Regions from separate parts of the Rathayibacter sp. VKM Ac-2835 genome, predicted to be linked through region 1. Evidence: predicted binding sites of a transcription regulator. Region 1 holds the regulator's gene; each other region holds the start of a gene.

Region 1 (3,269 bases):
GGTCTCATCGCCGACGGACTCGTCGACGGGCGTGCCGCGCTCGGCGGGCGGATCGTGCTGACGCTGCACGGCCGACTGCTGGCCGACGCGGTCGTCCGCCGCCTGACGGACGGCTGAGCCGGCCGGGGTTCGTACGGGAGGGTGGGTCTCGATACGCCGCCTGCGGCGGCTACTCGACCAGCACGGGGTGCAGCCTGCGACGGCTACTCGACCAGCATGAGGTGTCGCCTGCGGCGGCTACTCGACCAGCACGAGGCGTCGCCTGCGGCGGCTACTCGACCAGCGCGCTGCGCAGCGGGCGCATCGAGATCCCGCCCGGTCTCTACTTGAAGAAGGGGATGCTCAGCGGGTACGTGTAGTACTCGCCGGCGCTGGCGCGCACCGAAGCGATGATCGCGAAGACGATGACCAGGATCGGCACGACGAGGAAGACGATGAAGCCGACGAGCACGAAGCTCAGGATCGTCCCGGCCACGTAGGCGATCAGCGTGGTCAGGTGGAAGTTCAGCGCCGTCTTCGCGTGCGCCTCGAGGAAGGGCCCGCGGCCCTTGAAGACGAGGTAGACGATCAGCGACGGGATGAAGCTGAAGAAGATGCCCGTGACGTGGGTGACGATGGCCCAGGTCTTCTCGTCGGCCGGATTCAGCGGCGGCGCGGGCGTCGAGTAGGCGGGCGGCGCGGGCGGGGTGGCCGACATGGTGATCTCCGTCTCAGGCATCGGCGCGTCGGGCGACCCCGGGCGCTCGGCGTCCATCGTGGCAGAGAGGCGGCCGCTCCGGTGCGGATCCTGGGCGAGCCCCGCCCTCCTCCGTTCTGCGCGGTTATGATTGGCACTCAATCTCGCGGAGTGCCAAGCTCCGCGCGGCGCCACGGCGCCGAGGTGGTCGTGCCGCGAGGCACCCGGAGTCCGGCGGGAGGTCGGTCGTATGGTGACGGAGCGCGGTCTCCAGGTCCTGCGCGTGATCGTGCAGGACTACGTCGCGAACCGCGAGCCGGTGGGCTCCAAGTCGATCGTCGAGCGCCATGCGTTCGGCGTCTCCGCGGCGACCATCCGCAACGAGATGGCGCAGCTCGAGGAGGAGGAGCTGATCGCGGCCCCGCACACCTCCTCCGGCCGCGTCCCCACCGACAAGGGCTACCGCCTCTTCGTCGACCAGCTGACCGACCTGCGCCCGCTGACCGCGGCGCAGCGGCAGGCGATCGAGACCTTCCTCGGCCAGAGCCCCGACCTCGACGAGGTGCTCGTGCGGACGGTCCGGCTGCTCTCGCAGCTCACCAACAGTGTCGCGCTCGTGCAGTACCCCTCCTTCGGGGCCGCGCGCATCCGTCACGTCGAGCTGGTCGCTCTCGCCCCGCGGCGGCTGCTCTCCGTGCTGATCACCGACACCGGCCGCGTCGACCAGCGCGTGCTCGAGACGCCCGAGGACGTCGACGAGCTGCTGCTCGGCGAGATCCGGGCGAAGCTCAACACGGCCGTCCTCGGTCTGGGCCTCGCCGCTGCGGCGGAGACGCTGCAGAGCGCGACCGAGCAGTTCAGCCCCGAGCGCCGCGACGTCGTCGACCCGGTCGTGCAGACCCTGCTCGAGCAGGTCGGCGCGAACCGGCAGGACCGCCTGGTGATGGCGGGCGCCGCGAACCTGGTGCGCACGGAGGAGGACTTCTCCGGCAGCATCTATCCCGTTCTCGAGGCGATCGAGGAGCAGGTCGAGCTGCTGCGCCTCTTCGCCGAGATGACGCCGGACCCGCGCGGCATCTCGGTCCGCATCGGCCGCGAGAACGCGCCGTTCGGCCTGCAGGAGACCTCCGTCCTCACCAGCGGCTACAACACGGCCGGCGGCCAGGTCTCGCGCCTGGGGGTCCTCGGACCGATCAGGATGGACTACTCCGGCAACATCGCGGCGGTCCGCGCCGTCGCCCGCTACCTCTCCCGCCTCCTCGGCGAGGAATGACCCGCTCTCAGACCCTCGCCGGACACCCCCGGCTCCCGACAGGTCCGCCGCGCCCGGCGCACCGACCACGAACGAAGGACGAAGCCCCCTGTGGCCGATCACTACGAAGTCCTCGGCGTCGACCGCGACGCCTCCGCCGACGAGATCAAGAAGGCGTACCGCCGGCTCGCACGCGAGCTGCACCCCGACGTCAACCCGAGCGCGGACGCGTCCGAGCGCTTCAAGCTCGTCACGCACGCCTACGACGTCCTGAGCGACGCCCAGCAGCGCCAGCAGTACGACCGCGGCCCGCAGGACGGCTTCCCCGGCGGCGGCGGGCAGGGCTTCGGCGGCTTCGGCGACATCTTCGAGACCTTCTTCGGCCAGGGCGCGCAGGGCTCCTCGCGCGGCCCGCGGTCGCGCCGGGAGCGCGGCCAGGACGCGCTGCTGCGCGTCGAGGTCTCGCTCGACGAGGTCATCTTCGGCACGCACCGCGACCTCGAGGTCGACACGGCCGTGCTCTGCGAGACCTGCCAGGGCTCCTGCTGCCAGCCCGGCACCTCGCCGGTCACCTGCGACATCTGCCACGGCTCCGGCCAGATCCAGCGCACCGTCCGCTCGCTGCTCGGCAACGTGATGACGGCCAGCCCCTGCGGCACGTGCCGCGGCTACGGCACCGTCATCGCCACCCCGTGCTCCACCTGCCAGGGCCAGGGCCGCGTGCGCGCGCGCCGGACCATCCCCGTCGACGTCCCCGCGGGCGTGGACACGGGCCTCCGCCTGCAGATGCCCGGCAGCGGCGAGGTCGGCCCGGCCGGCGGCCCGAGCGGCGACCTCTACCTCGAGATCAAGGTCAAGCACCACGACATCTTCAGCCGCAACGGCGACGACCTGCTCTGCACCCTCGAGGTGCAGATGACGGACGCGATCCTCGGCTCGACGACGACCCTCGCGGCGCTCGACGGCGACATTGAGATCGAGGTCAAGCCGGGCACCCAGAGCACCGAGATCGTCACGATCAAGGGCCGCGGTGTCACCAAGCTGCGCGGCAACGGCCGCGGAGACCTCCGCGTCGGCATCCAGGTGGTCACGCCCACGAAGCTCGGGCACCGCGAGCGCGAGCTGGTGCAGGAGTTCGCCAAGCACTACAAGCCGCAGAAGCCGGCGCTGACGCACTTCCAGCAGGGGCTGTTCTCCAAGCTCCGCGACCGCTTCCTGGGCTGACCGGAGCCGGCGTGGCGCACCACTACATCGACGAGTCCCTCGACTCCGGGGACTTCGTCGCCGGCGGCCGGCTGGAGCTCTCGGGCGCGGAGGCGCGCCACCTCGCGACCGTGAGCA
Region 2 (3,269 bases), 540 kb from region 1:
CCTTCTGCGTCGTTCGGGTCGGACTAGAAGTCCATGCCACCCGTGGGGTCTCCGCCTGCGGCGACGGGGTTCCGCTCGGGCTTGTCGGCGACGACGGCCTCCGTGGTGAGGAACAGACCGGCGATCGAGGCGGCGTTCTGCAGAGCGGAGCGCGTGACCTTGACCGGGTCGATGATGCCGGCGGCGATCAGGTCGACGTACTCGCCGGTCGCGGCGTTGAGGCCCCAACCGGTCTGCAGCTCGCGGACCTTGGCGGCGACGACGCCGGGCTCGAGGCCCGCGTTCAGCGCGATCTGCTTGAGCGGGGCGTCGATGGCGACGCGGACGATGTTCGCTCCGGTCGCCTCGTCGCCGACGAGCTCGAGCTTCTCGAAGGCCAGCTTGCCGGCCTGGATGAGGGCGACGCCACCACCGGCGACGATGCCCTCCTCGACGGCGGCCTTCGCGTTGCGGACGGCGTCCTCGATGCGGTGCTTGCGCTCCTTGAGCTCGACCTCGGTCGCGGCTCCGGCCTTGATGACCGCGACACCACCGGCGAGCTTCGCGAGGCGCTCCTGGAGCTTCTCGCGGTCGTAGTCGCTGTCGGTGTTCTCGATCTCGCCGCGGATCTGCGCGACGCGACCGGCGATGGCCTCGGCGTCGCCGGCACCCTCGACGATCGTGGTCTCGTCCTTGGTGATGACGACCTTGCGGGCCGAGCCGAGCAGGTCGAGGGTGACGTTCTCGAGCTTGAGGCCGACCTCCTCGGAGATGACCTGGCCGCCGGTGAGGATCGCGATGTCCTGGAGCTGCGCCTTGCGACGGTCGCCGAAGCCGGGGGCCTTGACGGCGACCGACTTGAAGATGCCGCGGATCTTGTTGACGACCAGGGTCGCCAGCGCCTCGCCGTCGACGTCCTCGGCGATGATCAGCAGCTGCTTGCCCGCCTGGATCACCTTGTCGACGACGGGGAGGAGGTCCTTGATGTTCGAGACCTTGGAGTTGACGATCAGGATGTACGGGTCCTCGAACACGGCCTCCTGGCGGTCGGGGTCCGTGACGAAGTACTGCGACAGGTAGCCCTTGTCGAAGCGCATGCCCTCGGTCAGCTCGAGCTCGGTGCCGAAGGTGTTCGACTCCTCGACGGTGACGACGCCCTCCTTGCCGACCTTGTCGATCGCCTCGGCGATGATCGCGCCGATCTCGGTGTCCGCGGCGGAGATGGAGGCCGTGGCCGCGATCTCCTCCTTGGTCTCGATCGCCTTCGCGCCGGCGACGAGCTCGGCGGTGACGGCCTTGACGGCCTTCTCGATGCCCTTCTTCAGGCTGATCGGGTCGGCGCCGGCTGCGACGTTGCGCAGGCCCTCGCGGACGAGCGCCTGGGCGAGGACGGTCGCGGTGGTGGTTCCGTCGCCGGCGACGTCGTCGGTCTTCTTGGCGACCTCCTTGACGAGCTCGGCGCCGATCTTCTCGTACGGCTCGTCGAGCTCGATCTCCTTGGCGATGGAGACGCCGTCGTTCGTGATGGTGGGGGCGCCCCACTTCTTCTCGAGCACGACGTTGCGACCGCGCGGGCCGAGGGTCACCTTGACCGCATCGGCCAGGGTGTTGAGTCCACGCTCGAGGCCGCGGCGGGCTTCTTCGTCAAAAGCAATGATCTTGGCCATGTGTGTTCTTCGTCCCTCCCGGACGTCAGGGGAATTCCGTCGTTGGCACTCGACTGGAGCGAGTGCCAACAGCGATTCTGGCACTCACCCGGGAGGAGTGCAAGTGACGTCGGCGCCTGGCGCAACGCGAGGAGCCGCCGCCCGCGCGAGGCGGACGACGGCTCCAGTGCAGGGCGGGGGCCTCAGACCACGCGCACCGATTCGGCCTGCGGGCCCTTGGACCCGGTGCCGACCTCGAACGCGACGTGCTGGCCCTCTTCGAGGACCTTGTATCCCGACATGTCGATGGCGGAGTAGTGGACGAACACGTCCTGTCCGCCGCCGTCGACCGTGATGAAGCCGTAGCCCTTCTCAGAGTTGAACCACTTGACGGTTCCGTTCGCCATCTCTCACTCCCAAAGTGCTGTGCTGCCTGCGACACGAGCGATGCGCAGGTGCCTGATTAGGGAGCATAAGCCAGCGTTTCGGCCCGGAATGGGGCGGAATGCGCCCGTGGGAAAGAGTTGTCCGGGATTCAACATGAATTAAACGTGCCGGAAACAGAGCGCCCCCGGGGAGCGGCTCGACTGCCGCGCTCCGAGGGCCCTCCGGGGTCCCGAGCTACTGCGTCGGGTAGTCCGATCCGAGCACGACGACCACGGCGCCGGTCTCGACGAAGTCGGCGGTCAGCACGATCGTCCCGACGCCGAGCGACTGGACGACGCCGAGCGCCGCGCCCTCGAGCCGCGGGTCGGTGTAGTAGACGGTCGTGGCCGCCTCGTCCTCGGTGTTCGCGTTGGCGACCGTGGGCACGCTCCAGCCCGCTGCGGCGAGCGCGTCCCCCGCGCTCGCGGCGAGGCCCTCCGTCGCCGTCCCGTTCAGGACCGCGAGTGCGAGGGTCGGGTCGACGGTCGGGGTGACCGCGGGGGTCGCCTCCGTGTCGACGATGCCGGTCGGCGCCGTGAAGACGTCGTTGAACTGCACCCGGTTGTCGATCACGAGCAGTCCGATGAACCCGAGCAGCACGATCACTCCGGTGGCGAGCGCCGCCCAGGCCAGAGCGATCGCTCGAGCGTGCGGGGCCGGCGGCCGGCGATGGGCGCCCACGCGCCCCTCGGTGGCCGGGATCTCGTCGAAGCGGTCCTTCGGAGCGGTGGTGGTCATCGTCGGTACGGCCGGCCTTCCGTTCGTGGGCCCGAGCAGCTCGTCTACTCGGGACGCCCGAGGCGGCGCGCGGCGCGGGCGTCGGCGCGCCCGTCGCGGATGCGCTGCAGCCGCTTGACGAGCATCGGGTCGTGAGCGAGGGCGGCCGGTGAGGCCAGAACCGCGCTGAGCACCTGATAGTAGCGGGCGACCGAGAGGCCGAACCGCTCGCGGATCGCGTCGTCCTTGTCTCCGGAGCGGGCCGTCCACTCGCCCTCGAACTCGAGGACGCGGCGGTCCCGCTCGGACAGGGCGGAGCCGGTCGTCCGCTCGAAGCCCGTGGTGCCGCTCATGCCTCCAGAGTAGGCAGGGCCGCCCCGGGCGCCGGTGAGGCGCTCCGGTGCATCCCGATGTGCGGGATGCCCGCCTCCTCGAACTCGTCGCCGAACGTCTCGAAGCCCGAGCGCGCGTACAGACCGGCGACGTAGGTCTGCGCGTGCA
Region 3 (3,269 bases), 660 kb from region 1:
CTCCCGTCCCCCCTGCTCCTCCCGTGCCCCCGGCGCCCCCGGCCCCGCCCGCGTACTCCGCCGGAGCCCCGGCGGCCCCCGGCCAGGGCGTTCGCGACACCCCGCCGCCCGCCTACGGGACGCCGCTCCCGCCGGCCCCGACCGCCGCGCCGCCGCAGTACGCCTACGTCCCGGCGCCCACGACGGTGCCCAAGACGCTGAGCCTCACCGGCATGATCCTCGGCATCGTGGGCCTGGTGATCTCGATCTTCGGCTGGGGCTTCGGCTTCATCCTCTCGGCGCCCGCGATCGTGCTCGGCTTCCTCGGTCGCCGTCGCGAGCCGGGTGCCCGCGGTCTCGGGCTGACCGCGATCATCACCGGCATCGCCGGCGTCGTGATCTCGCTGATCTACCTGGCCGTCACGATCGTGCTCCTCGCGCTCGCGCTGGACGCGGCGAGCTCCCCCGGCGGGCTCTAGGCGGCAGCGGTCGGTCTCAGGACACGCGCTCGGCCAGCAGGGCGCGGTGGCGCCCCTGGATCCTCGTGAGGATCAGGACGGCGCTGCCCCGCCCCGCGAGGCCGAGCCTCCTGCGGAAGCGTGCGGGATCGACGTCGACCCCGCGCTTCTTGATCTCCAGGACTCCGATGCCGCGGGCGCGCAGCTCGCGCGCGAGGGTGCGCTCGTCCAGGGGCAGCTCCGCGAGCACGCGGAAGCTGCGGAGGAACGGCGAGACGGCCGGCTGGTCACCCGTGAGGTAGGCGATGCCCGGCGAGAGCATGCGCGAGCCGCTGGTGCGGGCCAGCTCGCCGAGCAGGCGCGCGCGGATGGCCGACCCGTCCGGCTCGTGGACGAAGGCGCCGAGGTCGCCCACCTCCTCGTCCTCGCTGTCGGCCGGCGCGGTGAGCTCGACGGCGCCGGTCGCCCCGAGCAGGAGCGCGGAGCGGCGCACGCCCGGCCGGGCCAGCGGACCGAACCAGAGCCCCGTCTCGACCAGCTCGCCGTCGACCGACACCCACTGCGCCTCCGCGTCCGCGGGGATCCGCTCGCGGTCGAAGCCCGGCCCGAGCTTCACGCCGACGGGCCGCGCCTCCGCCAGCCCGAAGGCGAAGTCGAGCGAGGGCGAGTAGTCGTCGGGATCGTCGAGGCGCCGGGTCTCCCGGTGGCCGGCGGTGCGGCGGGCCGGATCGAGGTAGACGGCGTCGAAGCCGTCCAGGTCGAACGCCTCGGCGTCGCCGTGCACGGCCTGCGCGGAGGGGAACGGGGCGAGATTGAAGCTGGCCAGGGTGGCGGTGATCTCGTCCGCGTCGACGGCGGTGACCTCGAGGTCGATGGCCGCCATCGCCAGGGCGTCGCCGCCGATGCCGCTGCCGAGGTCGGCGATGCGGGTGAGGCCGGCGGAGGAGAACCGGCCGGCGTGCAGCGCCGCGACCCGGAGCCGGGTGGCCTGCTCGAGTCCGGCGTCGGTGAAGAGCATCGACCGCGCGAACTCGCCGAACTTCCCGGTGGCCTTCGCGCGCAGCCGCGCCTGGGTCAGCACGGCCGAGACCAGTCCGGGGGAGTGGCCCGCGGAGCGGAGCGTCGCGACGGCGCGCACCAGGTCGTCCGCGCGGTAGCCGTCGAGCGAGTCGAGGAGCCGGAGGCCCTCGGGGGAGAGGAGCTCGACCAGCTCGGCGCGTTGCATCCGGCCATGCTAGGCCACCGTCTCCGACCGTCGCGGCGCGCCTGCCTGGCACTCTGATTGCACGAGTGCCAGCGGAGCCTCTACAGTGGAGCTAGCACTCTCGGAGCGTGTCTGCCAACGGCGGCGCTCCGCCCCCGTCGTCGTCAAGAAAGAGGTCAACCGTGTCGGTGTCCATCAAGCCGCTCGAAGATCGCATCGTCATCAAGCAGGTCGAGGCCGAGCAGGTCACTGCTTCCGGTCTCGTCATCCCCGACACCGCCAAGGAGAAGCCCCAGGAGGGCGAAGTCGTCGCCGTCGGCCCCGGCCGCATCGACGACAACGGCAACCGCGTCCCGCTCGACGTGGCCGTCGGTGACAAGGTCATCTACTCCAAGTACGGCGGAACCGAGGTCAAGTTCGGTGGAGACGACCTCCTGGTCCTCTCCGCTCGCGACGTCCTCGCGGTCGTCGTCCGCTAGAGACGGATCCCCGAAGGGCCCGGCGACGACAGTCGCCGGGCCCTTCGTCGTCCAGCGCAGTGGGCCCGGCGACAGGAGTCGCCGGGCCCTTCGTCGTGCGCCCCCGGTCCTCTTCGCGACCGGTGGCCTGATCCTGACGTCGGGTGACCGTTCCGGGCGGTCGGCGGGTCCGCGTCCTGCGTAGCATCGGACGGGTGCCCGCCTCCCGCCTCCCCGCCGACCCCGCCTCGCTGACGACGAGCGACGCCGCGGCCGGCGAGGGCGTCGAGGCGCTCCCGGTGAAGGGCTCCGGTGGAGCGCTGTCGTCGACCGGCCTGTGGTTCGGCTTCTCCGCCTACCTGCTGTGGGGCGCGATGCCGCTCTACTTCATCGCGATGGCGCCCGCCTCGCCGTTCGAGATCGTCGCGCTGCGGGTGCTCTTCTCGTTGGTCTTCTGCCTGCTCCTGCTGACGGTGACCCGCAGCTGGCACGGCTTCACAGCCCTCTTCCGCGAGCCGAGGCTGCTGGGCGTGATGGCGATCGCCGGTGTGCTGATCTACATCAACTGGCAGGTCTACGTCATCGCGACGACCACCGGCCACGTGATCGAAGCGGCGCTGGGCTACTTCATGAACCCGCTCGTGACGGTGCTGCTCGGCGTGATCGTGCTCCGCGAGCGGCTCCGCCCGGCGCAGTGGGTCGCGATGGGGATCAGCGCCGTCGCCGTCCTCGTCATCGCCGTCGGCTACGGCTCCTTCCCCTGGGTCTCGCTGGCGCTCGCGTTCTCCTTCGGCCTCTACGGCCTGGTGAAGAGCCGCGTCGGCGGACGGATGGACGCGGTGAGCGGCCTCACGCTCGAGACGCTCTGGCTCACGCCGCTCGCGATCGTGCAGCTGCTGGTGGTCGGCTCGATGGTCGGGCTGACGCTCGGCACCGAGGGGACGGGGCACGCGCTCATCCTCGCCTCGGCCGGCATCGTCACTGCCGTCCCGCTGCTGCTCTTCGCCGGGGCGGCACGGCGACTCCCGCTCTCGATCGTCGGCTTCATCCAGTACCTGACGCCGGTGCTGCAGTTCGTCGTCGGCGCGTTCGTCCTGCACGAGGAGATGCCGCCGGAGCGCTGGGTCGGGTTCGCGCTGGTCTGGGCGGCCCTGGCGATCTTCTCAGTCG

What was found. Region 1 encodes HrcA, which represses chaperone genes, less so after heat shock. Its sites were predicted from a motif close to TTNGCACTCGNNNNNNNCGAGTGCNAA; they were not measured.
Region 2: groL (chaperonin GroEL) is a predicted target of HrcA. The motif match lies at 1,689-1,715, and genes of this name have one in related genera.
Region 3: groES (co-chaperone GroES) is a predicted target of HrcA. The motif match lies at 1,708-1,734, and genes of this name have one in related genera.

Annotation. Positions count from the first base shown of each region.
Region 1 is NZ_JABSNQ010000001.1:402,069-405,337, reverse strand. Features, by position in the region: gene hemW (radical SAM family heme chaperone HemW) at 1-117, shown strand, start outside; gene HRK28_RS01905 (DUF4870 domain-containing protein) at 323-697, opposite strand; gene hrcA (heat-inducible transcriptional repressor HrcA) at 927-1,949, shown strand; gene dnaJ (molecular chaperone DnaJ) at 2,040-3,152, shown strand; gene HRK28_RS01890 (16S rRNA (uracil(1498)-N(3))-methyltransferase) at 3,164-3,269, shown strand, end outside.
Region 2 is NZ_JABSNQ010000001.1:939,171-942,439, forward strand. Features, by position in the region: gene groL (chaperonin GroEL) at 24-1,646, opposite strand; gene HRK28_RS04345 (cold-shock protein) at 1,829-2,032, opposite strand; gene HRK28_RS04350 (LytR C-terminal domain-containing protein) at 2,247-2,789, opposite strand; gene HRK28_RS04355 (DUF3263 domain-containing protein) at 2,834-3,121, opposite strand; gene HRK28_RS04360 (GNAT family N-acetyltransferase) at 3,118-3,269, opposite strand, start outside.
Region 3 is NZ_JABSNQ010000001.1:1,064,928-1,068,196, reverse strand. Features, by position in the region: gene HRK28_RS04965 (DUF4190 domain-containing protein) at 1-458, shown strand, start outside; gene HRK28_RS04960 (class I SAM-dependent methyltransferase) at 475-1,662, opposite strand; gene groES (co-chaperone GroES) at 1,824-2,120, shown strand; gene rarD (EamA family transporter RarD) at 2,399-3,269, shown strand, end outside.